2 regions of the Lysinibacillus sp. NPDC097214 genome follow, and region 1 is predicted to be linked to the other one. Evidence: riboswitches for the same ligand, from Rfam matches in the RefSeq annotation. Region 1 holds a riboswitch; the other holds the start of a gene.

The links. A riboswitch is a leader RNA that binds a small molecule or an ion and turns the genes downstream of it on or off. The one in region 1 is predicted to bind S-adenosylmethionine.
Region 2: it holds a riboswitch for S-adenosylmethionine, as region 1 does, so the genes downstream of both, ACQKMI_RS20005 (methionine ABC transporter ATP-binding protein) here and ACQKMI_RS22510 (bifunctional homocysteine S-methyltransferase/methylenetetrahydrofolate reductase) in region 1, are expected to answer to the same signal.

What each region holds. Positions count from the first base shown of each region.
Region 1 is NZ_JBNNSS010000015.1:29,571-32,746, forward strand. It holds gene ACQKMI_RS22510 (bifunctional homocysteine S-methyltransferase/methylenetetrahydrofolate reductase) at 1-1,740, opposite strand, end outside; SAM riboswitch class I at 1,832-1,931, opposite strand; gene ACQKMI_RS22515 (hypothetical protein) at 2,135-2,323, opposite strand; gene ACQKMI_RS22520 (protoporphyrinogen oxidase) at 2,554-3,176, opposite strand, start outside.
Region 2 is NZ_JBNNSS010000010.1:91,619-94,794, reverse strand. It holds gene ACQKMI_RS20010 (methionine ABC transporter permease) at 1-147, opposite strand, end outside; gene ACQKMI_RS20005 (methionine ABC transporter ATP-binding protein) at 137-1,165, opposite strand; SAM riboswitch class I at 1,251-1,355, opposite strand; gene ACQKMI_RS20000 (thioredoxin family protein) at 1,409-1,720, opposite strand; gene ACQKMI_RS19995 (toprim domain-containing protein) at 1,737-2,078, opposite strand; gene gcvH (glycine cleavage system protein GcvH) at 2,279-2,659, opposite strand; gene ACQKMI_RS19985 (arsenate reductase family protein) at 2,740-3,096, opposite strand.

The DNA of each region.
Region 1 (3,176 bases):
ATTGAAATATTCCGCTGCTACTTCTACTAATTCCTTGGCAATTGCAATCCCTTCTAGTGTTGCGCGTTCCTTATCATCGCCACAAGCTTTCATACGTGCTAACGCATCCTCCGATAGTTTGATGCCTGGCACTTCATGATGTAAAAACTCCGCACTTTTATAGCTCGTTACTGGCATAATACCTATATAAATTGGTGCTTCTAAATGCTTTGTCGCCTCGTAAATTTCCACGATTTTTTCCTTTGAATAAACGGGCTGTGAAATAAAATAATCTGCTCCATGTTCAATTTTCTTTTCTAATCTAGACACAGCACGATCCAGTACACGTACATTAGGATTAAAGGCAGCCGCTACAGAGAAATTTGCCTTTTTACGAAGTGGTTTCCCTGAGAACGATACACCTTCATTTAACTGTTTTATCAATTGAATTAGCTCCATTGAAGATACGTCATAAACGCTTGTGGCCCCTGGGAAATCGCCTACCTTTGTCGGATCTCCAGTCACTGCTAGAATATCGTGAATCCCTAGTGCATTTAATCCCATTAAATGTGATTGAAGACCAATTAAATTACGATCTCGGCATGTTATATGAGTTAACGGTCGTACTCCGTGCGTTTCTTTCAGTAAGGCACCCATTGCGACATTACTAATCCTTGGAGAAGCAAGTGAATTATCTGCCATCATGACTACATCTGCGCCCGCCTCATATATTTTTTTTGCACCTGCAATAAAACCTTCGATTTCTAAATGTCTTGGTGTATCTAACTCCACTATAACTGAGCGCTCACGTTTTACTTTTACATGTAATGGCTCATAATTTGGTGGCTCTGCCTCACGTACAACTTCGACTTTTTCTGGCTTTGCATACTTTTCCTCGACCGGAGATAGCTCCTCTAAGTACTTTTTCGCTGCAGCAATATGCTTTGGTGTCGTACCACAGCACCCACCAATTAAACGTACCCCTTGATCGCGAAGCTCTACTGCTGCTCGACCGAAATAATCTGCCTCTGACTCATAAACGACACGGCCATCCTCCAAATCAAGAAGAGAGGCGTTCGGATACGCTGACATAAATGCCTTCTTAGGAAGCTCTACACCTTCAAATGCTTGTATAGTATGGTGAGGCCCTAAACGACAGTTAACACCTACAATATCAGCACCTAGCGCTTCAAGCTCATGTAGGGCGTTATTTAAGCTCATTCCATTTTGCAAAATTCCTGGTTCATGCATAGAAACTTGAGCAATAATCGGTAATTTAGTTTTAGCTCGTAGCATCGTTAAAGTCGCTGTTAGCTCTTCAAAATCATAATATGTTTCAAGTAAAAGGCCATCTGGATTTCCTGCAAGTAAAACCGTTGCCTGCTCATCAACTGTTGCTAAAATTTCCTCTAACGTTGCATCACTTTTTCGAATACCACGGATTCCCCCAATAGTACCTAAGACAAACTGTCCACCATCTGCTGCTGCTCGTTTTGCAATTGTTATAGCGGCCTCATTAAACTGCTGCACACGAGATTCTAATCCGTAGCGGGCTAATTTTATGGCATTAGCTCCGTAAGTGTTCGTTTGAATAACATCAGCACCAGCTGCTATGTATTCTCTATGAATCTTTTCAATTAATTCAGGTTTTTGTATATTCATTTCCTCATGGCAATACTCCAAACCATAGCCGTATAAAACTGTACCAATTGCACCATCTGCAGTAAGAACATGTGTTTTTAACCTTTCAAGCAATCCCATAAAACTAGCCTCTCTTCCATTATTTATAAAAAAATAAAAAAGCCTTCTTTTACATAAAAAGAAGGCTTTAACGTTTCGTAATTGTTTTTCCTTCTCATCTTCGACACAATGGTCTTCTGGATTTAGCACCTGACAATAAGTTGGTTGCTGAAGCTTCATAGGGCCAGTCCCTCAGCTTCTCTTGATAAGAATGTAGTATGAATTTTTTAAATAATTAAAAGAATCATATCGTTTACGAACGATTGAGTCAAGACTATTTCACAGAACAGAGGATAATTTTTACGAAAAACATTATATTTTAACTTCTTTCAGCAATGTTTTATGTACCGAAAGCGTAGCGACAGGTTCAAAAGTCTCTCACCTCTATAGGTGGTGAGATGAATGCGAATTTAAGTTACTTTTCAGCGTGTGTCCAAACACCCGCTGAAATAGAGGAACTCAGTCTTAGAGCGCCACGTCCTGTGGCAACGACTGAGTGACCAACATCATGCTGTTGCTGACGCTTCGCTTTCGCACAGACAAAACACGTTGCTGACGCTGCGTTAGCACTACGCTTTCGCGCAAAAGACATCTGTTGGCCCAAAGCCTCCGGCGGATGTCACAAAATCGGAAAGGAGTTTCTTAAAGGATGTTAGCCTAAAATCATCGCATCCATGCGATAACGGCTAACTGACCTGCATCGGTAAAAACGCCACGTCCTTGTGGCATTACCGAAATGACCGACATCGTGTCGGCCCTCGTGCAAGCCTAAGTACAAAGCCGATTCCAGACGCAATTATGCCGAGGCATAATTGATTTTATCAATTCAAACAATTACGATAGTTTTTCAACAAGCTCCTCACCAATTTTTTTACCATTTTGAATACACGCACCTATGCCTACTCCGAAATAAGAGCACCCCGCTATTGATAAGTTCGGATAGTTTTTCTCAAGCTCTTGTAAGAGACCTTGCAACGCTTCACGATGTGCCAAATCATACTTTGGCATCTGGTCGATCCATTTTGTCACGTCAACAATAGTTGGTGTTTCCTCAATCCCCAAGCTTTTTCTTACATCCTCTAGAGCAACAGCTGCTAACTCTTCATCTGACATCAAACGCAATCTCTCATACTTAGGATTAATGCTCTTATAAAAAAGTCGTACAAGTAATTTTCCTTCTGCTGAAGTGTGTTTCCACTTGCGACTTGTCCACGTTGCTGCATTACAAATAACATCCGAATTATGTGACACAATATAGCCCGTTCCATCCGCGGGTAATCTATTATCAGGTACATCAAATCCTAAGTAAATCGTAATGGCGGATGCAGTATTGAATTGTTCAAAATAGCCGTTCAAAGATTCATCCTGCAATAAACTTTGTACCGCCTCATTTGGTAGTGCCAGTACAACATGATTCGCTTCAATCATTTTACCGTTTGCTAATGTAACAGCGTATT
Region 2 (3,176 bases), on a different contig from region 1:
GTTTGGACTTGATAAGAATAGTAAGATCCCAATTACTAATCCAAGTATAAATGTAATCACCGTAGAAATTGTGGTCATGTACAATGTTTCATACGTAGCTTCCCACATTTTTTCCCAGTCGACATTCGGAAAGAGACTAGTTAGCATTGGCAATCACCTCCGTTTGTACTTCGACTGTATGCAAGTAGCTAAGTGCAGCTGCAACATTCGCCTCTGTGCCTTCAATTTGCACAATAAGTGTACCGTACGCGCCATTTTTCGTTTGCGAAATATTACCATGTACTATACTTACTTCTACATCAAATTGTTTTACAAGATGTGAAATAACAGGCTGCTCTGTTTTTTCTCCTACAAATATTAACTTAACAAGTTGTCCATCAGGGTAATTTGCTTTAATTTGTACCACAGTTTCCTGTGTTTCCTTCGTATCCGTAATTTGAGAAACGAATTTTTTTGTAATGGCCGCTTGTGGAGCTTGGAATACTTGTAATACTTCACCACGTTCTACAATTTCTCCAGCTTCCATAACCGCTACACGATGGCAAATTTTGCGAATAACGTGCATTTCATGTGTGATTAGCACAATCGTTAAACCTAATCGTTCATTAATATCGACAAGTAAATCTAGGATAGCATCTGTTGTCTCCGGATCCAGTGCGGATGTTGCCTCATCACATAACAATACTTCTGGATTATTAGCAAGTGCACGAGCGATGCCTACACGTTGCTTTTGCCCCCCTGATAGTTGTGATGGATACGCATTAGCGCGTCCATCTAAGCCAACTAGTGTGATTAATTCTTTCACACGGACCTCACGTTTTGCCTTTGGAACACCAGCGATTTCTAGTGGAAAAGCGATGTTTTCCGCAACAGTTCTAGACCAAAGTAAATTGAAATGTTGGAAAATCATACTGACCTTTTGTCTAGCATCTCTGAGCTTTTGCCCCTTTATGGATGAAAATTCTTGATTGTTAACCGTTACCGTACCAGATGTAGGCTTTTCTAAACCGTTTAACAAGCGAATCATTGTACTTTTACCAGCGCCACTGTAACCGATAATGCCAAAAATTTCACCTTTATTAATAGAAAGGTTGACGTCTTTAACTGCTGTTAATTCGCCATTCGAGGTTTTGTATTTCTTCGTAATATTTTGAAGATTGATCATAGCGAATTCTCCTTTTCTCATATAAAAAAACCCCTTCACTTATAGACAAGTAGAAGGGGTCACGTAACTTATACGCTAAACCGTTCTCTCATCTGTCAAAGATAAAATCTTTGGGTGATTTGGCACCTTTTCACTTAGTGTTGGTTGCCGGGCTTCATAGGGCACTTCCCTCCGCCGCTCTTTATAAGAGTTCGATATATTTATATTTTTTAGTATATTCGTACTTTACCACGTGAGTAAAGTTCAGTCAATTGATTTTTTTAACAATTCGTATAAATATGGTACGGATTGAAAGGCATAAACCTTTTCCGTCACTTTTCCGCCTTCACATACAAGTAAACACGGTACACTTTCAATTTTATTCTCATAAGCGATTTGCTCGATAAAATTAATATTCGCTTTACCAACCTGTAGCTGTGGCAGCAATTGCTCTACAACCGACATCATTTTCGATGCAACTACACACGTTCCACACATTGGCGTATATAAATAAAAAGCAGCTTTTTCACCAGACTGGATAGCCGCGTCCCACTGCTCTTTTGACCATTCTTCCATCTTTTTTCACGCAACCTTACAAAATATATTCATTATGGATTGAGAAATGTGCACGAAGCAAAATCGCAGCTAGCACCTTCCTCGGAGTTGTCTCAACTTCCTTATATGTTGGCATTGTACGTAAATGCTCAGCCTCTGGATAATGTCTGTCCATTAATGCTCGTAGCTTATCACCCGATGTATCTGCATCAAAAAATGTATAAAGCTCACAGCCTTCATATGGATCGAGTAACTCTTCTAATTGATGCACACCAATTGTACCATTCGTGCAAAGTATTTTAACATGTTCATTTAAAATAGGTTCAATTTGAAGCTTATCCGAACGGCCTTCTACAATTAAGCATTTCCCCTCGAACATAACGCCACCCCCGTTTAGACATATCCCTTATCTTTCATTATATCAATAAATCTTGTCTTTGATACTGTTAGACACCTATTGATATGGGAATATACTTGCATTCACCCTCCTCCACTATGTTGGTAGGATGAATGAAGATAATAAAAAACGTCGGTAATTTCCGACGTTTTTCTATTACAGGCTTGTCTTACAGGCTTGTATTATTCTGCAATCATTTCATCGTATTGCTCAGCTGTCATAAGTTTTTCAACTTCTGATGCATCAGCAGGCTCTACAACGACCATCCATGCTTTTTCATATGGTGATTCATTAACGAATTCTGGGCTATCTTCTAAATCTGCATTTACTTCAACTACTGTACCTGAGATTGGTGCATATAATTCAGAAACTGTTTTTACAGATTCTACGCTACCGAATGGATCATCTGTTTTGATTTCGTCGCCAACTTGTGGAAGTTCAACGAAAACGATATCTCCAAGTTCAGATTGTGCGAAGTGAGAAATACCGATACGTACTTTACCATCTTCTACTTTTACCCATTCGTGCTCTTCAGAGTATCGTAAGTCTTTAGGTGTGCTCATGCAAAAAACCCCTCCATAAATATGTAATATATTCACTTTCAGTGTGCCATACTTCTACCATAAAAACAAGATTAAAAGCGTTATTTCCAAGCTTGCTCAAAATCTGATTCTTTAAACCCTAAAGTAACTTTATTTCCATCAGTTACAATCGGACGCTTAATTAACATACCATCGGACGCAAGCAGTTCAAGCTGCTCCTCTTCAGTCATTTCAGCAAGCTTATCTTTCAAGCCGAGCTCGCGATATTTCATACCAGAAGTATTAAAAAATTTCTTTAAAGGTTGTCCACTTGCCTGCCATAAGTTTGATAATTCGTCCTTTGTAGGCGTTTGTTCGACAATGTGTACCTCTTCGTATGAAATTCCATTGTCATTTAGCCATTTTTGAGCTTTTTTACAAGTAGTACATTTAGGATATTGAATAAATTGAATCGTCATTTATAAGGCTCCTCTACTATCTTTTTAGGACACTATATTTTCAGCGTCCCCCTCATTTTCTGTAGTATACCATCATAACC